DNA from 3 places in the Micromonospora sp. DT201 genome. Region 1 is predicted to be linked to each of the others. Evidence: riboswitches for the same ligand, from Rfam matches in the RefSeq annotation. Region 1 holds a riboswitch; each other region holds the start of a gene.
What was found. A riboswitch is a leader RNA that binds a small molecule or an ion and turns the genes downstream of it on or off. The one in region 1 is predicted to bind cyclic di-AMP.
Positions count from the first base shown of each region.

Region 2: another riboswitch for cyclic di-AMP. It lies ahead of ACLQ28_RS29280 (C39 family peptidase); the one in region 1 lies ahead of ACLQ28_RS05105 (NlpC/P60 family protein).
Region 3: another riboswitch for cyclic di-AMP. It lies ahead of ACLQ28_RS22820 (coiled-coil domain-containing protein); the one in region 1 lies ahead of ACLQ28_RS05105 (NlpC/P60 family protein).

Region 1 is NZ_JBNCKP010000002.1:285,893-291,587, forward strand. It holds gene ACLQ28_RS05095 (NlpC/P60 family protein) at 1-866, shown strand, start outside; gene ACLQ28_RS05100 (N-acetylmuramoyl-L-alanine amidase) at 921-2,903, opposite strand; cyclic di-AMP (ydaO/yuaA leader) riboswitch at 3,138-3,273, shown strand; gene ACLQ28_RS05105 (NlpC/P60 family protein) at 3,350-4,327, shown strand; gene dcd (dCTP deaminase) at 4,387-4,965, opposite strand; gene ACLQ28_RS05115 (pyridoxamine 5'-phosphate oxidase family protein) at 5,065-5,622, shown strand.
Region 2 is NZ_JBNCKP010000024.1:16,180-24,646, reverse strand. It holds gene ACLQ28_RS29300 (D-ribitol-5-phosphate cytidylyltransferase) at 1-1,436, shown strand, start outside; gene ACLQ28_RS29295 (CDP-glycerol glycerophosphotransferase family protein) at 1,471-3,159, shown strand; gene ACLQ28_RS29290 (hypothetical protein) at 3,192-4,169, opposite strand; gene ACLQ28_RS29285 (alpha/beta fold hydrolase) at 4,244-4,993, opposite strand; gene ACLQ28_RS29280 (C39 family peptidase) at 5,128-5,964, opposite strand; cyclic di-AMP (ydaO/yuaA leader) riboswitch at 6,198-6,339, opposite strand; gene ACLQ28_RS29275 (hypothetical protein) at 6,624-7,394, opposite strand; gene ACLQ28_RS29270 (hypothetical protein) at 7,528-7,968, opposite strand; gene ACLQ28_RS29265 (acyltransferase family protein) at 8,061-8,467, opposite strand, start outside.
Region 3 is NZ_JBNCKP010000015.1:74,610-83,076, forward strand. It holds gene ACLQ28_RS22785 (hypothetical protein) at 393-791, opposite strand; gene ACLQ28_RS22790 (hypothetical protein) at 933-1,070, opposite strand; gene ACLQ28_RS22795 (STAS domain-containing protein) at 1,457-1,819, shown strand; gene surE (5'/3'-nucleotidase SurE) at 1,838-2,665, opposite strand; gene ACLQ28_RS22805 (1-phosphofructokinase family hexose kinase) at 2,662-3,624, opposite strand; gene ACLQ28_RS22810 (SRPBCC family protein) at 3,828-4,295, shown strand; gene ACLQ28_RS22815 (hypothetical protein) at 4,672-5,181, opposite strand; gene ACLQ28_RS22820 (coiled-coil domain-containing protein) at 5,419-6,486, opposite strand; cyclic di-AMP (ydaO/yuaA leader) riboswitch at 6,492-6,623, opposite strand; gene ACLQ28_RS22825 (cation diffusion facilitator family transporter) at 6,736-7,653, opposite strand; gene ACLQ28_RS22830 (HelD family protein) at 7,762-8,467, opposite strand, start outside.

The sequences.
Region 1 (5,695 bases):
CGCCCTCGGTCGACGAGATCGAGGCGCAGATCGACAAGAAGTGGGAGCAGTTGGAGCCCACCATCGAGCAGTACAACAAGGTCAGGGCGCAGCTGAAGGTCAATCGGCAGAAGTCGACGGACCTGCAGAAGAAGATCGAGCCGCTGTCGCTGCAGAGTGAGTTGGCGCTCAACCGGGTCGGCGATCTCGCCTCCCGCTACTACATGTCGGGCCCGTCGCACGACATCGGAGCGCTGCTGGTCAGCGCCAAGCCGGACACGCTCACCGAGCAGCTCACCGTCCTCGACCGGCTGGCCGCGCAGGAGCACAAGGAGGTCGAGGGCGTGCTGGCCGTGCGGGCCAAGTACGACGGCGAGAAGCAGAAGCTGGACGCGCTGATCGCCACCCAGACCAAGCAGCAGAACGAGCTGGCCGCCAAGAAGAAGCAGATCGACGCCGAGATCAAGCAGCTCGAGGCGTCGATGCCCAAGACCACGGTCGTGACCGCGGCCTGCCCGACCATCAACGGCGTGGTCAGCTCGGCCGCCCGTACCGCGATCAGGACCGCCTGCGGCAAGGTCGGCAAGCCGTACGTCTGGGGCGCCACCGGCCCGAACTCGTTCGACTGCTCGGGGCTGACCCAGTACGCCTACAAGGCGGCCGGGATCTACCTCACCCACTTCACCGGTGACCAGTGGAACGAGGGCAAGGCCGTCTCACGAGCCGATGCCCGCCCCGGTGACCTGGTCTTCTTCTTCTCCGGCCTGAGTCATGTCGGGCTCTATCTGGGCAACAACCAGATGGTGCACGCCCCTCGGGCCGGTAAACCCGTGCAGGTGTCCAGCATCAACACCATGCCGGTCGCCGGGTTCCGCAGACCCGGCTGATCACCCAGGCACGACGACGGCCCCCGGTCACCGACCGGGGGCCGTCGTGGTTTCTCAGCGGGGGGCGCCCAGCGGGGACGGCAGCAACTGCACGTCGGCCAGGTTGACGTACATGATGCGGTGGCCGAACTGGATCTGCACGTACCGGTTCTTGCCGCGGATCACCGTCCAGTCGCCGGGCGAGGAGCCGTCGACCGTGCTGGCCCGGTAGTACTCGCCGGCCAGTACCGCGCCGACGGCGTACCGCTGCCCGGCGGCCAGGGTGTACTGCAGCGGCGAGATCTCCTGGTAGGGCACGCCGGCCGGGTAGGCCGCCTGCTCCGGGTACGCCCGCCCGTACACCGGGATCGTGGCCCGTCCGGGCTTCGGGGTGGCCACCAGGCCGACGGTCCAACTGGCGGTCGGCGCGGACGCCGGGTTGTGGAACCAGGCCCGTTGCCCGAGGTACCAGATGGCCGTCCAGTCGCCCTGCCGGCCGGCCAGCGCGTACGTCTGGCCGGCGGAGGCCCGGGCGCCGTGATCCGACACCTCCATGGTGTTCGGGGTGCCGTCGGGGCGGAGCGCGATGTCGTTGACGAGTGGCGCGTCCGCGGACGGCGCGGAGCGCAGCACCACAGCCGAGGAGCCGCGCGGCGCGCACGGCACACCGGCGGTGACGCAGCCGATGAACGCCGGCTGGTTGGTGGCGAAGTCCGGGTCGATCCGGACCAGGCCGGTGGCCGGGGTGCCGGTGTCCAGCCGCGGCGCGTGCAGCAGCTCGAAGTAGTGCGTCCAGTCCCAGTACGGGCCGGTGTCCCAGTGCATCCCGCGTACGGTCGCGGCGGTGGTGCCGGGCACGTTGTCGTGGCCGATGATGTGCTGGCGATCCAGCGGGATGCCCAGCCGCAGCGCAAGGTGCCGGACCAGCTTCGCCGAGGTCCGATACATCGCCTCGGTGTACCAGGTGCCCTGCGCCGCGAAGCCCTCGTGCTCCAGCCCGACCGACTTGGCGTTGACGTACCAGTTGCCGGCGTGCCAGGCGACGTCCTTGGTCTGCACGTGCTGGGCGACGTGCCCGTCCACCGAGCGCAGCGAGTAGTGCCAGCTCACGTAGGTCGGGTCCTGAACGAGCTTCAGGGTGGTGGCCCAACTGGCCTCGGTGTCGTGGATGACGATGTACTCGATCTTCTGCCCGGCGGGCCGGTTGGCGAGGTCGTGGTTGCCGTAGTCCCCGTCGCCGAACGCCGCGTAGGGCGCCGGAAGCCATTCGCAGGAGATGGTGTTGGGGCACTCCAGCCCGTCCGGGCGGGCGAGGCGGCGTAGGCCCAGCCGGTCCAGCCAGGAACGCTCCGGCCGGATGGCCCGGGCCGGCAGCGTGATCCGCTGGCCGTCGTCGGTCACCCGCGACTCGCCGGCGCCGATGGTGGTGAAGACCTCGTCGGCGAAGGCCGCTGCGGCGTCGGCACTGTCCGCGCCGGCGTAGCGGGCGACCGCGCCGTACCAGGTGGCCGGGTCGGTGGCGGCACCGACCGGCGCGCCCAACTCCCGCTGGTACGAGGCCAGCAGCGCCGCCCCGCCCCGGATGTTGACGTCGGCGTCGGTGCGCAGCGAGTCGGGAGCGGCACCGGTCAGTGCGGCGGCGGCGTCCACGGTCTGCAACGCGGCGGCGGGCGGCGCGGGGTCCTCGGCCGGTCGGGGAGCGGGTGCGAGCGCGAGGCGGGATCCGTCGCCGCGCGGGTCCTCGGTGCCGGCGTCGTGGTGGCCGCCCCCGGGCAGCGCGGCCACATGCCGGGCGTCGGTCAGGTGCATCGGGCCGTAGCCGCCGCTGGTGCTCGGTGTGCCGGCGTTGCTGTCCCAGCGTGACTCCAGGTAGGAGACGCCGAGCAGCACGTCGGTTGGTACGCCGTACTCGGCTGCTGCTGCGGCGTACTGCTGCTGGCGGTCGGCGGTGGGTGCGGCGGCGGCCGCGCCGGCGGGTAGCGGTACCGCTGTCGCGGCGGCGACCACGGCGGCCGCGAGCAGTGCGCGCCGGCTGGCGGGCAGGGTCGGACGGTGCATCGAACCCCCTAGATTCCATGGATAAAGGTGAGGTCACCTTCGCGCCGCCCGGGAGTCTGCGTCAATACCTTTCCATATCTCGACGTGTCCAGAAGGAAATCTTCACGTACGGTCCGTGACCCTCCCTGATCGGTACGGAGTGTCACGGCCCCACGGGTTGCGGATCGGTAACAGGCGTCTCTACTCTGGTCATTCGTCGGCCCGATAGCAGCTCCGCCCAGCCCGGGCGGTAACGGACCGACACCGCCGAGTCGTTTCCGAGCGAACCGGGGACCCAGGTCCCTCGGGGTGAATCCGCAGTCACTGCGGTAGGGCGCCGACTTCCCGCCCGAACCCGTCAGCTAACCCGGTAGGCGGTCAGGAAGAAGGAGTACGGAACCCCGGTGGCACTCCATGCCCCGCGGCCGTCGTCCGGACGGTCGGCATCAGCCGATCTGACGTCGATCGTGCCGCGCCCACGCTGGTCCCGCTTCACCACCGCCCTCGCCGCACTGGTCGGCGTCGCCGTCGTCCTGACCGGCAGCGCCACGGCGGCGCACGCCGACCCGTCCGTCGCTGAGATCGAGCGCCAGATCGACGCCGACTGGAACAAGCTCGAGCCGATCATCGAACAGCACAACGCAACGCGGGCCGACCTCGCCGCCAAGCGCAAGCAGGCGAACGCGCTGGCCGCCCGGATCGCCCCGCTGGAGCGTCAGGTCGACGCCGCGATGGACAAGGTCAGTGCCCTGGCCGTGCGCGCGTACAAGGGCGAGAACGTCCTGACCGTGAACGCGGTGCTGGGCAGCCGGACACCCAGTGAGGTGGTTGGCCAGCTTGAGATGCTCGACCGGTTCGCGCACAACCAGCAGCAGGACGTGCAGCAGGTGGCCGACCTCCGCAACGAGCTGGCCGGGCAGAAGGCCCCGCTCGACGAGATGGTGGCCCAGCTGACCCGCACCGAGGCCCAGTTGGCGGCGAAGAAGAAGCAGATCAACGCTGAGATCGACAAGCTGCAGAAACTGCGCCTCAAGGTGTACGGCAACGGTGGCGGCGGCCCGCTGCGCCCGGCGCCCTGCCCCGGCAGCTATCCCGGCGGTGCCGCGGGCACGGCGGTCAAGTTCGCCTGCGCCCAGATCGGCAAGCCCTACGTCTGGGGTGCCGAGGGCCCGAACTCGTACGACTGCTCCGGCCTGATGCTGGCCGCCTGGGCGAAGGCGGGCGTGTCGCTGCCACACAACGCCGCCGCGCAGAGCCGCACCACCAAGAACGTCAGCAGAGCGGATCTACGCCCCGGCGACCTGGTCTTCTATTACAGCGACATCCACCACGTCGGCATGTACGTCGGCAACGGCTGGGTGGTGCACGCCTCGCAGGCCGGTCAACCGGTCAAGATGAAGAAGGTCGACGACGGCCCGATCCACAGTTACGGCCGCCCAGGCTGATCGAGGGTGATTGAAGGGCCCGTCGCGATTCGTCGCGGCGGGCCCTCGTCGTCATGGGTTCAGCGGGTGGGCCAGATGCGCCAGTGCTGCCAGGCGCGGCTCGGCGTCGGCCCCCGCTGGCCCTGGTAGCGCGAGCCGTAGACCACCGAGCCGTACGGGTGCTCGGCCGGCGAGGACAGCCGGAAGATGCAGAGCTGCCCGATCTTCATGCCCGGCCAGAGGGTGATCGGCAGGTTCGCGACATTGGACAGCTCCAGCGTCACGTGACCGGAGAAGCCCGGGTCGATGAAGCCGGCGGTGGAGTGCGTGAGCAGCCCGAGCCGACCCAGTGAGCTCTTCCCCTCCAGTCGGCCGGCGAGCTGGTCGCCCAGCGAGATGACCTCCAGCGTCGAGGCGAGCACGAACTCCCCCGGGTGCAGCACGAACGGCTCGCCGTCGGGCACCTCGACCGCCGAGGTCAGGTCGTCCTGCTGCATCGCCGGGTCGATGTGGGTGTAGAGGTGGTTGTTGAAGACCCGGAACAGTCGGTCGAGCCGCACGTCGATGCTGGAAGGTTGGACCAGGGTGGGCTCGAACGGCTCCAGGCCCAGCGTGCCGGCCTTGATCTCGGAGACCAGGTCGCGGTCGGAGAGCAGCATCGGACCACCATAGCCGCGGTGCCCAAAGCCCTAGGAATCGGTGCCAGTGACCAGCGCGTCGAGGTCGCTGCTCGTACATTTGTTCGATAGAATGCCCACATGGCTTCCTGGTCCGAATTCGCCGCTGACGAGCCCCGACTCGCCGACGGGATCCGCGTTCTCATCCAGCAGTACGGGCCGGGCTTCGGCTACCTGGCCACGGTCCGCGCCGACGGCGGGCCCCGAGTCCATCCGGTCTCGCCGGTCATCACCGACGAAGGCCTGTTCTGCTTCATCATCGACTCCCCAAAGCGCCGTGACCTCGAACGCGACGGCCGTTACGCGCTGCACTCGTTCCCCCCGGAGGAGAGCGACGACGAGGCGTACGTGGCGGGGCGTGCCCGTCCGGTCACCGATCCCGCACGGGTGGCCCGGTTGGCGCAGGGCGCCCGTGCCGAGCCGCAGGTCGACTGGCAGCTGTTCGAGTTCACCGTCGACGTGGCGATGCTGACCCGCCGCGAGCAGCACATCGCGGGCATCCCGGGCCTCACGCCGGGCCGGCCGGCTGTTCGGGTCTGGCTCGACCCGCACGCCCCGTCGGCGGCGGCCTCGCCGCTCGCCGCACCGCAGTCGCGTCCGACCCGACTCAGCCGCGACGTCCAGTACACAGCGGCCTGACCGCAGCCGAACCGAGCCGAGACGTCGGTGCCGGCTCCGTCGTGACGGGGCCGGCACCGGGTGTACGCGCAAG
Region 2 (8,467 bases), on a different contig from region 1:
TTCTGGCCGGAGGCACCGGGACCCGGCTGGGCCTCGGGATCCCGAAGCAACTACTGAAGATCGCCGGCAAGCCGATCATCGAGCACACCCTGGCGGTCTTCGAGGCAGCGCCGGAGATCGACGAGATCATCGTGTTGATGGCGACCGGCCACGTCGACGACGCCCGGCAGATCGTCGAGAAGGCCGGCCTGCGCAAGGTCACCAAGGTGATCGAGGGCGGTGACACCCGCAACGCCACCACCCGGATCGCGCTGGACGCGGTCGGCCCGGCAGACTGCAACATCCTCTTCCACGACGCGGTGCGCCCGCTGCTCAGCGGCAGGATCGTGCGCGAGTGCGTCAACGCGCTCTGGACCTACGACGCCGTGGACGTGGCCATCCCGTCCGCGGACACGATCATCCAGGTGGACGACAACGACTGCATCACCGACATCCCGGTGCGCTCCCGGCTGCGCCGCGGGCAGACCCCGCAGGCGTTCCGCTCCCCCACGATCCGCGAGGCGTACCGGATCGCCGAGGACGACCCGGACTTCGCCGCCACCGACGACTGCGGCGTGGTGCTGCGCTACCTGCCCGGCACCCCGATCAAGGTGATCGACGGTTCGGACGAGAACATCAAGGTCACCCACCCGGTCGACGTGCACCTGGCGGACAAGCTCTTCCAGCTCGCCGCGGCACAGGCGCCCCGGCTGACCGACCACCACAGCTACAGCGAGGAGCTGACCGGCCGCACCATCGTGGTGTTCGGCGGCAGCTACGGCATCGGCCACGAGCTGACCGAGCTGGCCCGGCGCTACGGCGCCCAGGTCTTCCCGTTCAGCCGTTCCAGCACCGGCACCCACGTGGAGCGGGCCGAGGACGTCGAGGCCGCGCTCACGACCGCCTTCGAGGCCACCGGCCGGATCGACCACGTGGTCGTCACCGCCGGCATCCTGGAAAAGGGCGCCCTCGCCGAGATGGACGAGGAGACGATGGATCGGCTGCTGCAGGTCAACTTCGTCGGGCCGGTGACCATCGCCCGCCAGGCCCTCCCCTACCTGCAGCAGACCAAGGGCCAACTGCTGCTCTACACGTCCAGCTCCTACACCCGGGGCCGGGCCCGCTACGCGCTCTACTCGGCCACCAAGGCCGCTCTGGTCAACCTCACCCAGGCGCTCGCCGACGAGTGGGCCGACGTCGGCGTCCGCGTCAACTGCATCAACCCGGAGCGGACCGCCACGCCGATGCGGACGCGGGCGTTCGGTGAGGAGCCGGAGCACACCCTGCTCGCCGCGGAGGCCGTTGCCCAGTCGTCACTGGACGTGCTGATCTCCGACCTGACCGGCCAGGTGATCGACGTACGCCGGGCACCTGGTGACGGACCCACGCCGAGCGTGCCGGCACAGTCCGGGCCGAGTCAGGTCGAGGCGTCGGCCGGCGCGGCGTCCGCGAACTGACGCCGGCACCTGTCGGAACCACGAACGGAGCGACATGCGCGGCGACCTGGTCCGAAAGATGGCCGCCCGGTGCCTGAGCACTGGTCTGGCCGTGCTGGCCTTTGTCGTGCTGGCGCTCACCGACGCCACCGGCTGGGGGCTGGCGCTGGCTGTCGCCGCGTTGGCCGCCTCAGCCGCCGAGCAGCGGATCCGGCCCAACGCTGAGCTCGTCGCGGAGACGACGCTGATCGCCGCCGCGGTCCTGGTCGGTTACTCCCGGCAGCTGGCCGACGGGCTCAACCTCACACTGGTCGCCACCGCACTGGTCCTGCTGGGGCTGGTACTGCTGGTGGGGCCCCTGCGCACCGCCGGCAACCTGGAGATCCGGGCGGCCAACCTTCCGGTACGCGCCTGGATGCCACTGATCGCCGACCAACTCGGCACCACCGTTCGCTGGCTGCTCGCCGCGGTGGCGCTAGCTGCCGCGCTCACCCTGCCGGCTGGCGTGGCGTTGGCCGCCAGCCTGCTGGTCGGCGCGGGTGCCGGTGTGGTCGCACTGGACCTGGCCCGGCGGCGGTTCCGGCCGGAAGCCGGAGGTGGAGCGGTGACTCGAGCGCTGCGCCGGCACCAGCCGGAGTTCGTGCTCTACTTCTCCGCGCCTCCTGGCTCGGAATACCAGGTCACCATGTGGCTGCCGTACCTGGAAAGGATCGGCCGGCCGTTCCTGGTGGTGCTGCGCGAGCCGGAGTTCCTGGCCCCGATCGCCGCAGCCACCGACGCACCGGTGGTCTACTGCCCCACCCTGCGGGCGATGGACGAGGCCCTGGTTCCGAGCCTACGGACGGCGTTCTACGTCAATCACGGGGCGAAGAACAGCCACTGCGTCCGCTTCACGCAGCTCACCCACGTCCAGCTGCACCACGGCGACAGCGACAAGGCGCCCAGCGCCAACCCGGTGTCCGGGATCTTCGACCGGATCTTCGTGGCGGGGCCTGCGGCGATCGACAGGTACGCCCGGGCCGGGGTGCAGATCCCGGCGGAGAAGTTCGTGGTGGTGGGCCGCCCGCAGGTCGAGTCGATCGCGGTACGCCCGGAGCCGGCGCGGGGTTTGACGCAACCGACGGTGCTGTACACCCCGACGTGGACCGGGCATCACGCCGACGCCGACTACTGCTCGCTGCCGGTGGCCGAGGGACTGCTGCATCGGTTGCTGGAGCGCGGCGCGACCGTGATCCTGCGGGCGCACCCGTACACCGCGCAGAACCCGGCCTCGGCCCGCCAGTTGGGTCACCTGACCGAGCTGCTGGTCGCCGATCGTGCCCGCACCGGGCGGCAGCACGTGGTAGGTGCGGCGGCTCGGGAGCTGAGCCTGACCGAGTGCGTGAACCAGTCGGACGCGTTGATCTCCGACGTGTCCGGGGTGATCTCGGATTACCTCTACTCCAGCAAGCCGTACGCGGTCACCGACATGGGCGACGAGGGTGACCGGTTCCTGGAGCGTTTCCCGTTGGCCGGGTCGGGTTACGTGTTGCGTCGGGACCTGTCCAACGTGGACGAGGTGCTGACCGCACTGCTGGACACCGACCCGCTGGCCGCGGAGCGCTGGGCGACCCGCCGCCGTTACCTCGGTGACTTCCCCGCCGAGTCGTACGCCGAGGCGTTCCTGACCGCCGCGCGCCGGGAGTTGGCGGCGACGGAGGACCCCGCGGCCGAGCGTTCGCCGCAGCTCTCCCCCCTGGCCTGACCTCGACTGTCGGCCCAGGCAAGGGAGCTAGGTCAATCCGAGCGGTGCCCGGCGTCGCGCAACGACTCCTCGATCGCGCTGATCAACTCGGCCCCGTCCACACCGTCCTCGTCCAGGTCTGGGAGCACCATCTCCCGGGTCTCCACCGGATTGTCCACCGGGTGCGGGTCGAACGGGTCGGCACCCGTGCGCACGTACAGGGCCTGAACCGTCGGCGCTGCGGTGGGCGGCCGGGTCGCCTCCAACAGGCCCACCGACCACGAGGCAACCGGGTGGATGCGCAGATCGTCGGCGGGCAGCCCGAACTCCGCCGCCAGAGCGGCGACCGCCGGCCCGAAGGGCGCTCGCGGCGAAACACCGACCGGCGGCAGCACGAGGAGCATGGTCAGCTCCCAGACCCCGTCGATCTCGGTCGCCCACGGCTGGACAACGGCGGACCACACGTCCGTCCGCCCCAGCAGCGGAAGACAGCGGGCCAGGGCCTCGTCGAGATCCGAGGCCTCCAACCGGGCGCGTACCCGCACCACGACGTCGTCTTCGGCGGCCACCAGGGGCAGCCGCCGGACCGAGGCGGTGGCCTGCCCGGCGAGCTCCCCTGTGGGCAGATCCAGCGCGTCGTCCGCGTTGTCGCCCACGGTGAGCACGGACACGCAGATCGGGGTCACTCCGCCTCTGCTCCGCTCGTGGCCGGCGACGAAGAGCGTCGGGTGGCCGCGCGCCGACTCATCCACCTCCACATCGCCGCTGCTCCACCCGAAGCGGCTCAGCAGGGGCGCGGCCAACTGGCGCACCGCGTCCGCGCCCGACGACGCAGGCGGCGGGGGCGGCAGGAGCGTCAGGTCGACGTTCACCCCGCCGCGGGCGCCATCGGGATCGGTACGGGCCACCGTCAGGCCATCCGGGGTGAGCGCGGCGACGAGCGGTTGGCAGCGACGCACCGCGTCGTCGAGTCGGGTGTCGACGACGTTCAGGCTCACGCTGACGAGCAGTGTCGAATCGGTGATAGGCATCGATGCAGGATCGTATGCCTCGGCGTGGGCGTGGCACGACCGATATTCCTGCTCCCGAACACGCTCCGGAGAGTTCAGCGATACGGGTCGAGCAGCGCCAGCACGGCCGCCGGGTCCTCCACGTGCGCGTTGTGCCCGAGGCCGGGCAGCGTGGCGACCGGAACGCCGTACTCCCTGAGCTGTTCGTCGGTGACCATCGGGTCGTGTTCCCCGCGCGCCAGCACCACCGGCACGTCGGTCGCCGCCAGCAGCGCGGCCAGGTCGGGCTCGCCGACGGCGAAGGCCCCCGGGTCCATGGCGAGACGCCAGCGGCCGTCGACCTGGCGCAGCCCGGCGTCCACGACCGGGTGGTCCGGCGGAAGCAGGCCGGCCAGTCCGGAGACGCGCAGGTAGCGGCGGGCCGCCTCGGTGCGGCTGGCAAACCAGCTCACCGGGCGGGCGGCGATCTCGGCGGCGCGGGTCAGCTCCGCGGGCGACCAGAGGGCCTTGATGCCCAGCCCGACCACCGCGTCCACCGGCATCCCGGCGTCGCGGGCTGCCAGCACCAAGCCGACCACTCCACCCAGCGAGTGCCCGAGCACGACGAGCCGGTCGTCGGCGGCGAGGCCGCGGTGGGCGATCTGCCGGGCGAAACCCTCGAAGGAGTACGACGGCAGCGGCGCCGCCCAGCCGTGGCCGGCAAGGTCCGGTGCCAGCCACCGCCCGGGCCAGTGCTGCTCCAACAACGGCGCCCACGGCAGCCAGACGTCCCCGGTCGCGCCCATCCCGTGCAGCAGCAGAAGGAACGGCCTGCGGCCGGCGTGACCAACCGATTCATCCACCACGGCCGCAGTCTGCCACGGTTCACTGCCCCGGACGAGAGTCGCCGATCGTGGCGCACGCCGTACCGCTGGGGAAAGACACCGCGGGCGCCGGCCCCTCGTGAGGGACGGCGCCCGCGGCGGTCAGCGTGCCTGTGTCAGGCGGAGTAGCCCCGGCTGGCGATCCAGTTGGCCAGGTCGATCGTGGTGACCCAGTACGACGGGTCGGCCGGGTTCGCCGAGTCGGCGATCCGCACGGTCCGGCCGTTGTCCTTGTAACCCACGACAGCGATGTAGTGCCCGCCGCCGTAGGAGTGCCAGCCACCGTCGGTGTCGGTGGCGTCGCCGACGACGTTGGCCACCACGCCCCGGCCCTCGGTGATGGCCTTGACCACGTCGGCCTGGAGCTGGTCCATCTGCGCCGGGCTGGGCGCGCCGGCGAACATCCGGGTCTGGTACGGGGAGCCCTTCACCTCGGCGTTGAGGACCCGGGTGGTGTCCTCGGCCGAGTTGGTGCCCATCTCGGTGGTGCCCATCTCGGCACCGAGCTCTTCCTGGGTGCGGTCGATGCCGGTGGCGCTGAGCGCGTTGCGGGTGGCCGCCGGGCCGCAGTTGTAGTAGGTGTTCTGCGCCTCGTAGTCGTAGTCGAGCACCTTGGTCGCGGGTGGCTTCGGCCGCTCCGGCTTACGGGTCAGGTCCGGGTTGCTGCTGGCCTTGGCCGCGGGAGCCGCGGCGCTGGTAGCCGGTGCGGCGGTGCTCGGCGCGGCGCTGGCCAAGGGGGACGCGTCGCTGGAGACGGCGGTGTCGCTGCGCATCTCGGCGACCGTGGTCGCGGTGCGCTGGCTGGCCGGGGCGTCGTCGGCATCGGTGAGCAGGGCACCGGTGGTGGTGGCGATCACGAGGGCCGCGGCAGAAGCGGCGAGGATCTGGAACGGGCGCTCGGTGGCGAAACGGCGGAGCTGACGCTGCATGGTGTGCTTCACGGGGTCCTCCACGGATCGAGGGGAGAGCGGCACACCGGGGCCGGACCGGTATCCGGGCAGGCGCCAGCGCGCGGACCGTGGTCCGCGGATGGTGAACCGCTCAGGGAAACGCCCGGCGCGGCCGGGCGGGAGAGGCGATGACCCGGGGGGTCAGCTCACCGTCACTGGACGGATGAGCGGGGGCACCGCTGCGCCGTGGAGGCGAGGGAACAGCCGAGGGGTGGAGAGGTGCTGCACGAGTTTGGAACTCCTTCCGGCACCGCCTACCGGGTTAGCTGACGGATTCGGGCGGGAAGATCGCCCTACCGCAGGCCGTGGCTCGCGGATTCACCCCAGACTTACTGATGGGTCCCCGGTTCGTTGATCACGATTGAGCGGGTCGACACGGCGTCGCCTCTTGCGATCGGTTACCGCGCCAGACGGGACGACACTACTGGCCTGTTCGCGGCCTGCCAAGCAAGGTTCACCTGCGTAAACCTGATTTGGTGCAGCAATTTCTGCGCGTATTGCTGATGATGTGACTCGATGGGACAACCGGTTACGGTGACGCCTCCGGGCGACAACCGGACAGGCCGCCGATAATGCGGCCACAATTACGGGAAAAATCGAGCCGATCGTGCCGGACGCCCGAATTCCGGATAGCGTGGCCGGGCTCACACAACGGATCGGACTCAACCCGCACGGGCTGGGCGCCAACGCGCCACGAGGGCGGGACGGGACGCCCCGCTCGCCGCCCGTCGGGCGGGTGCCGGGCTCGGCCGCAGCCGGGCCGCTGCCGCGTACGCCTCATCGGCGAGGGCGCGCGCCGACTCGGCGGCCAGTTCCGCGCTCCGCCAGGCGGCCCGCTCCTCGGTGGCCGCGGCCTGGTAGTCGGCAAGCCTCGCGTCCCGGATCGCCCGGCTGAGCAGCACCTCCTGCTCGACCGGGTGCCGTCGGGGATCCCAGCCGTGCCGGTGGGCGAACACGTCTCCGAGCTGCGCCATGGTCAGATCGCCCCGCCAGTACGCCGCCGTCGCCGCACGGTGCAGGTAGCGCTCCCGAGCGACGTACTCGGCGGGGGTCCGGGGGGTGTGCGGGGTGGGCAGCGCCCCGGACCCCGCGAAGCGACGGGCGGCGGTGTCCGCCTCGTCGTACCCCGCCAAGGCCCGCTCCATCTGCTCCTGAGCGGAGAGCCAGGCATCGCGTCGCCGCCGTGCCGTCCTGGCCGCGCCGGCCGCGGCCACGGTCACCTCCTCGGCGTACCGGCGTAGGTCGACGGCCTCGGCCGCAGCCAACTCGCGGGCGGTCGGCGCGACGGGGAGCGGGTCGTCCGTGGGCCGGTCCCGCTCGGGGCGGGCGACCAGCACGGCGAGTACGCCAAGTGCCAGCAGGAACAGAGCCGACCAGATGGCAGCGGCCTGCGGCACCTCGGTCAGGAACTGGTAGAAGACGACGGTCTCCATGGTCGGCACCTCGGGGAGAGAACAAGCGATGGGAAGCCCCACCGGCCTCCTGGCCACGGCGGGCCACGGATCGGCGGGATGCAGAGCTGGTAGGTCGACGGGGCGCAGCGACGGGACGCTTGTCCCGGGTGGCTCAGCGCCGGGGTGGGCCCCGGGGAGCCCAGCGGTGTGGACCGTCGACGAGAGGCAGCCGGTCGGACCCGGCCGCGTGCACCGGCAGCACGCCTGCCGCGATGGTGCCCTGGCCTCCGGGCGGCGCCGGATGCGAGTCGACCGACCCGGCCGGGAAGGACTCTTCGCCGGCCCCCGCACGGACCGCCTGCGCCGGGTGCACGACACCCTCGCCCGAGGTGGGCCGGCTGAATGCCGCGAGCAGCCCGGGCGCGAACGCCGATGGCTCGGCACTCAGGCTGGGCGCGGCACTCAGGGTGGGCACGGCACTCAGGGTGGGCGCGGCGGCCGAGGCCGTGCCGGCGCCAAGCGCCAGGGCCGCGACCACGGCAAGGCTGGTCAGCACCCGCGTAGCCCAGCGCGCCACCCACCACAGCGGACAGGTGAGCGCGACCGGAAGCACGCCCCCACGCTACCGCCGTGCCGACCCGGGCGCACCGACCCCGGGCGTGTCGCCGCACGCCGCGCCGAACCCCCTGACCAGGGTGGACGGAGTCAGCGCGAGTCGACGTACGTTGACTGGCTCCCGGCCTGGTCAGCCCCGCCGGCCTCGGCTTGAGTCCCGTCGCCATCGGCGTTGCGGGCGTCGTTGCCGGCAGCCTGGGTTACCGGCGTGCGTTGTTGCGGCACGGGCGGCCGGGCCGGACGGCGCGGCCCGAGCCGGCGCATCATCGGGGTCTCGACGAAGCGATGCAGCAACCCGGCGAGGACCAGGTTCACCAGCAGGAAACCGAGCACCGCGACCGGGCCGCGCCAGCCCTCGAAGCCGGTCCCCCAGTCACCGGTGAAGCGCAGCACGCTCGTCATCACCAGCACATGGACCAGGTAGAAGGCGAACGAGACCTCGCCGAGCCAGACCAGGGGCCGGGACCGCCACGGCGAACGCTTACCCCGCACGTCCG
Region 3 (8,467 bases), on a different contig from region 1:
CCGTCGTCGTGCCCGTCCCCCGGGCCACGGCGGCACCGTTCGGGTCGACCCCGTCCCCCGGGGCTTCGCCCGAGAGGGGCCACACCACCGATCCCCAGAAGTCTCGCCAGCGCGGTCGTGACCGTGCCGGCCGCAGCCACCGCCGTCCTGGTGGTCCCGCTCACCGTGCCCCGGGGCAGCACCACCCGAGCACCGGTCCGCCGGGCCGCCTGAGGGGTCCGGCACCCGGCGGACCGGCCCCTGTCCCAACCAGCGTGTCAACCATGGAGACTCGCCACTTTCGTCCACCAGCACAAGTCCATGCTCGACCCAGAGGGCGTTCGCGCGAAGAGGACGGGCCCCGCTCGACCGTGGTCGAGCGGAGCCCGGGGGATGCTGCTGGGTTCGGTCGTTCAGACCGCGGGGGAGTTGGGGCGGTCGACGTCGACGAACTCCATGTCGTCGACGGTGTGGTCGTCCCGGCTGCCCGCGGCCCGTGCGGCGGAGCCGACGGCCCAGCCGACTGCGGCGCCGACCAGTGCGGCGCCGATCAGCAGGGTCCAGGGCAGTGCCGGCTGCCGGCCGGCGAGCGCGTCGAAGGCGAGCGCGGCGCGGCGCCGAGCCTCGTCGGCGGCGGAGCCCACCAGGTCGCCCGCCTCGTCGGCGAGGCCAGTGCTGTTGCGGCGGGCCGAGCGGGCGGTGTCCCGCACACTGTCTCCGGCGGAGCTGACGGCGGAGAGCAGGTGCTCCCAGGCATGGTCCGCGATCCGCTCCGGCTTGCTGCGGCGGTCCAGCAGGTTGGTTCCAAACATCGTGGTTACCTCCTTGGGTGCCGAAGCCGCCGGCCACTTCGGACTTCGGCCTCTGTTCGGCGCGTCACGGTTCGCCTACCCCGCCAGTGCCCAGGGCCGCCCGGGCGCAAACCCGGCCGGCTGCGGTCCACCGCCGGGAAGTCAGCGCACCACAACCACGGCGACGCTGCGGGCGAAGTCATCGTCATCGTCATCGTCGTCTCCACCGCCGAAACCGCAGGCCAGTACGAGGGCGAGCAGAAGGCCGACGCCGGCCAGCCCGGCAAGTCGCTTGATCATCGATGATCCTCTCCGTAACGGTGGGTGTACCGACCCGATGCTAGGTGGCGTCGGCAACCGTGAACACGGGTCCGACCGGGTGTCCGCAGGCGACACGCCGGTGGCACGGGGAGGCGTCGGTCATGGGCCGGTTGTCGGGCGCGTCGGGCCCGGACGGCTACCCTGGTCCGGCGGCGCGTCGGTCACGACCGAAGCGTCGAGGGTCGGATAACGAAAAGTCTTGAGTAATCAGATACTCAAAAGTGCGTATATGGGCGGCTTTGTGGGTCTGGATCCGCGAATTGCTCATCCCGAGGGGTGGCGACCGAGGCCGTCAGAGGAATACTCTCGGTCGCGGCCCGCGTACTGATGAGGCGCCCGGGGGACGGGCGGGTGGAGGTGCTCGCGTGAGCCTGTCGATCGTGAAGTCGGTTCTGTCTGGTGGTGTCGTGGAGATCGCCCCGCGGGGCGAGATCGACGTCGACACAGCGTACGAGGTGCGTGAGGCGATTGCGGAGGTGCTGGCCAAGGGTCGGCCGCTCCGCATCGAGCTCAACATGAGGTTGGTCACCTTCATCGACTCTGTCGGCATCAGCGCCATGGTTGCCGGCTTCCAGACGGCCGAGGTCAGCGACGTCAAGCTGGTGGTCACCGAGCCGAGCCGGTTCGTGCACCGGCAGCTCTGGGTGACCGGCCTGCTCGGCCTGTTCGGTGCCCCGGAGCCCTACTTCGCCGGCAACGCCACCCGCGAAGTGCTTCCCGGCGCCTGAGCGCACCAGGCATCCCCGTCAGGGCTGGTCGTCCAGTCCGGTCAGGTCGGTGTCCGTCGCCTCGGTGACCGCCCGGATGGCCGTCACCGAGGCATACCCGGCGGCCAGCAGCGCCACGTCCGTGCCGGGCTGGGCGGCCTGCCCCGGCTCCTCCAGCGAGGTCCGCACGTAGCCGTGGCCGGACTCCGCCACCGTCATCTGCACCTGACCGAAGCTGGCCAGCGTGCCTCGTCGCACCCCGAGCAGCCGCCCGTGTGGCAGGTCCGGTGCGTTCACGTTGAGCACGCTCTCCATCGGCGCGGAGGTCAACCGGGGGAGCAGGTCCAGGGCGACTCGTGCGGCGGTGCTCCAGTGCCGCTCGGCGTCGCGTACCCGGGCGGCGGCGTCCACCGCGGCACCACCGCTCGCGGCCGTCGCCTCACCTGCGGAGAGCACGTCGAGTGAGACCGCCATCGCCCGGCAGCCGTTCGTGGCGGCGGTGAACGCGGCACCCACCGTCCCGGAGTGCAGTACGGCCCGGCCGGCGTTGGCGCCACGGTTGATACCGGACAACACCACCGACGGCGGTGGGCCGAACGCGCCGTGCAGGGCGATCAGCGTGATGAAGCCGGGGGAACCAGCGACTCCGTACGCCGGCACGCCCGCCAGGTCCGGCAGCGGGTGGTCGTTCACGACGACCCGCCCGTCCCGCTCCACGGCGCTCATCGCGGCGCTGGTGCCGCTCGCCTCCTCCAGCGGCGCCGCGACCACCACGTCCAGGCCCCGCTGCCTCGCGGCCCAGGCCAGCGCCTGGATGCCGGGAGCGGCGATCCCGTCGTCGTTGGTGATCAGCACTCGCAGCGTCATCGCTCGACCACCCGGTCGGCCAGCTCGTCCGGGGTGGTCCGCTCCTGCGGCCGGCTGTCCGCCGGCACCAGCCGGACCCGGTCGACCAGGCCGGTGATCGAGTCCAACCGCCCGGTGCCCAGGCCGTGTCGGGTCACGTTCATCGCGCCGGCGGCAGCCCCGGTCCGGATGGCCGTCCGGATGTCCCCGCCTCTGGCCACGACGGCTGCCACCCCGGCGGTCATCGAGTCGCCCGCGCCGCGCGGGTCGGCGGCCTCCAGCCGGGGCATCTCGACCTCGAACAGCTCCCCGTCGATGAGCGCCAGCGCCGGCTGGTCGGCCCGGCTCACCACCACTGTCTCGGCGCCGGCGGCGTGCAGCTCGTACATGGCCCGGGTCAGCTCCAGGCTGTCGTCGCTGCGGGCACGGCCGTCGCGGATCAGCTCCTCGTGGCTCACCTTGAGGAAGAACACGCCGCTCTCCAGCACCGAGCCGAGGTGATCGCCGGAAAGGTCGACCACCACCCGGCCACCGTTGGCACCGAGGTCGGCGGCGAAGCGTCGGTACAGGTCCGCCGGGACGAGCCACGGCTCGTTCGGCCCACTGAGTACGCTCACCGCGGCCCGTAGGCCCTCGCCGAGAGCCAGGTTGTACAACTCGTCGAGTTCGTGCCGGCTCAGCGGCTGCCCGGGCACGTCGGCGATCTCCTGCCGGGAGCCGTCCCGGCGGTCGTGCACGTACCCGCCGCTGCCGGAGTCACGGACCACCACTTTGAGGTCCACGCCCTCGCTGATCAGCAGCGGCTCCAACACCTGGCCGATCTCTCCACCGAGGGCGGCGCAGAGCACCACGTCGACACCGAGCGACATCACCATCCGGGCCTGCCAGACACCCTGCCCGCCGGGGTGCAGGTGCAGCTCGGGGTGCTCGTTCGGCTGGTCCACGGTCACCGTGAGCTGCGGGGTGGGCGCGAAGACCATCACGTGCCCGCTCACCGGTCGTCACCGTTCACGATGTCGCGCTCCAACACGTCGGGTGATTTGTCACTAACCGACCCTAATGGGGCAGGTGGGGGCACGGCATCCCATCGGCCGGGGTTCGTCGTCGCATTGGCAGCCGTCGGGCGTTGCCAGCCAGACATCGGTACGGGACGATCGTGCGACCAACTGCGGCGGGAGACGGTGTGCTCAGCAGCGATACCTTCAGTTACACCGTCCAGGCCCGGTGTTCGCCGGCCGAGGCGGCGGCGATGCTCAGTGACCTGACCCGACAGGGTGAGTTGCACCCACTGATTGTTCGGGTCCGCCGACTGCCGCCCCGACCTGGTGCCCTGGCCAGTTACACGATCAACGACCGGCTGGCGGCCGGCCCGCTACGCTTCCGGACTACCTACCACGCCGACGTGCTGATCAGCGAGGACGACGAGATCGTCGTGGTGGCCCGCCAGTGGCCGGCCACCACGGTGCGCAACCACACCCGACTGCGCGCCGAGCCGGACGGCCTGGTCCGGATCGACGTCGACATCACCCTGACCGCGCCGACCCTCCTGTTTCGGTACGCGTTCCGCCAGGCCCGGGCCGCCCACCTCGCCCTGGCCACCCGGCTCGGCGCGGCCCTGGACCGCACCGGCGGCAGCCTGCCCCCTGCCTGACCGCACCCCGCACCCCGCCGCGCCCAAGATCGTGCTCGATCGTGGATGTCAACACCGTTGCGTTAGCGATCGGTTGCTGGGCGAAAGGGGCACGGTGGACTCCCGACACCCAGGTCCGTCACTCCAGAAACGCCCCGCCAGCGCCGATCTTGCAGTTTCGGTCGCCGATATGCGCGGAATGCTTGCTTATGTCGCGACAGTAAACGCAAGATCGCGAAGGAAGGGCCGCCCGTCCTCGTCGATCATGGAGTTGTGGTGCCTGGTTTAGTGCGGTTCGGGCACTTTGCCACCCACCACAACTCCATGATCGACGGGACAGTGCGGGGTTGACGAACTGTTGTCGTGGATGTAGTGGCCTGTGGGCGGCAGGAGGCCACTACATCGTGGTTGCAGCGCGATCACGGCTCACGAGGTTGGGTCGCGCGGCGGGACGCCGTCCCCAGGGCTTGTAGGTGGACAACACCGTCGCAATGATCATCAAGCTGGTCGACACCGCGGGTGCGATCACCAGGTCGGCGCGATCGCGTGCGGGCAGGGCGGCGCCCATCGCACCGGCGTGCCGCAGATTCGGGGTGAGCAGGAACAGCACCAGCCCGACCATGACCGTGGTGAGCACGAGCTTGACCAGCACCCAGCGGTAGCGCAGCAGGCCCCACGGGGTAAGTAGCGCGCTGGCGACACCGATCAGCCAGACCAGGACGCTCAGTGGCGCGAACAGCACGGTGCCGACCAGCGAGGTGACCGGGTAGACCACCGCCGGGTCGGCGCCACGCTGCACGGCGATGCCCAGGGTGAGCAGCACCAGGTCGGCGCCGAGCCAGCCGAGCGAGGTGACCAGATGCAGGGTGAGCAGCCCCTTGCGGGCGGTGGGTGGGATCCGAGGCATACCGCGATGCTGCCCGCCGACACCGGCCGGGTCGTCCGACCGCCAGCGACATCAGGGGTACGCCTGGCGACGTAGCCAGTGCCGACCAGGCCGGTGCGGCGGTACCGCCGCACGTCCATGGTCGACACCAGATTGCCGATGTCGGGGTATCCCGTCGCCCGGATACCCCGACATCGGCGAGGTGGAGTGGATCATCCCCGGCCGGTCTGGCCTGGAGACCTACTCGCCTCGGATGGATCAGTAGACCGACAGGTGTACGTGGTTGGTGTGGGCGCTGGACGGGTCACTTCCCGCTCCGCTGTACGACTTCCACCCGCTGCTGGGCAGCCAGATCTGCCTGTACCAGATCACGTACAGGACGGCGAGCCGGTCGGCGTTGCGGATGAAGTACGCGGCCAGGTTGTTGCCGTACGTCTTGTCGCCGCCGGTGGCGTTCCCGCCGAAGCCGTTCTTCTGCGCGGCGAAGTCGCAGGCCCGGCCCTTCGGGTGTTCACCGGAGCCGCTCGGGCGGTGACAGGAGACGTACCGGGTGAAGCCAGCGGCCTTGGCCTGGTTGAGGGCGTGCAGGGTGCGCGGGGTGACGCAGCCGTTGGCGGGCGTGGGGTCGTTGATGCTGCACCTCTCCGACGGCCAGGAGCCATCGGAGTTGCGCGGCGCGGGTTCCGCGTTGGCGGTCGAGGTGCCCCGGTTGGAGCCGGTGTCGGCGGTGGTCTGCGGCTGGGGCGTGTTGGCCACGGTCAGGGCCCGTTCGGCCTGCTCCTTGCGCTTGGCCATCACCGCGACCTGCTTGCGCTGCTCGGTGACCTCGCCGTTCAGAGCGAGCTGGGTGCGATTGGCCTGGTCCTTGCTGGCGAGCAGGTCGCGCAGCACCTTGTCCTCGTTGGCAGCCACCGCGCCCAGTGTGGCGGCCCGATCCATGAAGCCGTCGGGGGTGCCGCTGTTGATCAGCGCCGCCACCGTGCCGAGCCGGCCTGTGCGGTAGGCCACGCCGGCGATCTCGCCGACCTTGCCGTTACGGTGGGCGAGCTCGACCTCGATGGTCTTCAGCTGGGTGGTGAGCTGCTTCTGCCGCTGCACAGAGGTGTCCAGGGCGCGCTTGGCGTCCAGGTAGCCCTTGCTGGCGGCCTCGAGTTGGGCTCGCAGCGCCGGAGTGCCGCCCTCTTCGTCGGAGTCGGGTGCTGCGGCGGCCCGCAGGCCGGTCGGGGGAGCGGCCGAGGCGGTGCCGGCCGGAAGCGCGATGCTGAGGGCGAACATCGCGACGATCAGTGCCGCAAGTCGGGCGGCGGGTGGTCGTGCTGGTGCCACTGCGCATGTCCTTCCGTCAGCCGCCGACCGGGTTAGCTGACGGGTTCGGGACGGAAGATCCCTACCGCTGACGCGGATGCACCCCAGGAACGTGGTTCCCCGGTTCGCCTACGTGGGCAATTAGGCGGCGACCGCCACCGGCGCCGGGAGGGCGCCGCCTGGTGGAGGCCGGGACCGAGCCTACCGGTGCAGGTGGGACCCGTGCAGCCGATGTGACGGACGGTGCGTGCGTCATCACCGGAACTCGCCTTACCACTCGATCGAGCCGCAGGACCCCGAGGTGGCGCCGGGCTCGATCTGCAACGTCGCGTGCTCGATCCGAAAGTCGTCGTGCAGGGCCGTGCGCGCCGCGGAGAGCACCGCGCCGACTTCCGCGCCGGGCGCCATGGTCAGGTGCGCGGAGGCCACCTCCATGCCCGAGGTGAGGGTCCAGACGTGCAGGTCGTGCACCTCGACCACACCGGGGACCGCAGCGAGCCGGTCGTGCACGGCGGTCACCTGGAGGTGCTCCGGGGCGGCCTGCACCAGGATGCGGACTGCGGCGCGTGCCAGCCGCCAGGTGCGCGGCAGGATGAACACGCCGATGGCGACGGCGACCAGTGGGTCGGCCCACCACCAGTCGGTGACGGAGATGAGCAGCGCCGCGCCGATCACACCGAGTGAGCCGAGCAGGTCGCCGAGCACCTCCAGGTAGGCGCCCTGAAGGTTGATGCTCTCTCGGGCTCCGGCGCGGAGCAGGGCGAAGGCACCGACGTTCGCGAGCAGGCCGAGCACGGCCACCGCGAGCATCGGGCCGGCGATGACCTCGTGTGGGGCACCGAAGCGGCTGATCGCCTCGATCACCACGTAGACCGCGACGGCGGAGAGCAGGACGGCGTTGGCGAGTGCGGCGAGCACCTCGAGTCGGTAGAGCCCGAAGGTGCGCTGCGGGTCGCCGGTGGCCCGCCGGGTCGCGGTGATCGCGGCGAGCGCCATCCCGATGCCGAGCACGTCGGTGAACATGTGGCCGGCGTCGGAGAGCAGAGCGAGTGAGCCGGTGTGCAGGGCGGCCACCGCCTCGACCACCATCAGGGTGGCGAGCAGCCCGAACGCCGCCCAGAGTCGGCCCCTGTGCTGGTGTGCGGCATTGGCGACCGACCCGTGGTGGTGGTCATGACCTGCGCCCACGAGATCCACCTTCCGCCGCCAGTCGGGACCCGGTCAAATGTATGTTCACATCGCTATGTATGCAAGTATTCGGGTCGACGGCTCACCCGGCAGGCCAGCCGTCACAGATCAGCCGGTCGGGTCGATGGTGGTGAGTCGCTGAGTGGCCCGGGAAAGCGCCACGTACAGGGTGCGTACCCCGGCACCCGGATCCGCCCGGATCTCGCTCGGGGCGACCAGCACCACCCCGTCGTACTCCATGCCCTTGGCCTCCAGGCTGGTCACCACCTGTAGGCGCGGCGCGTCGAGCGCGTCGAGCCAGCCGGCGACCTCGTCGCGGCGGGGGACCGGCGTGATCACCCCGACGGTGCCCTCCACCTCGGCCAGCAGACCGGCGGCCGCCTCCACGGTCGCGGTCTCCAGCCCCGTCGCGGGCACCACCAGCTCGACCGGATCAACCCCGGTGGAGCGGACGGCGGTCGGCAGCGGCAGGTCAGGGTAGAGCCGGCGGATCTCCGCCGCGGCCACTGCGAAGATCTCCGCCGAGTTGCGGTAGTTGGTGGTGAGCGTGAAATCGTGTCGCTTGCGCCGGCCCAGCGCCTGGTCGCGGGCCTGATTCAGTTCTTCCGGATCGCCGGTCCACGCGGTCTGCGCGGGGTCACCCACCACCGTCCAGGAGGCAAGCCGGCCACGCCGGCCGACCATCCGCCACTGCATCGGCGACACGTCCTGTGCCTCGTCCACCACGACGTGCGCGTAATCCCGGTAGTCCTCCGGACGCTCCCGGGCCGCAGCCCGGGCAGCCCGCTGCCGTTCGCCGAGGGTGCTCAGCTCG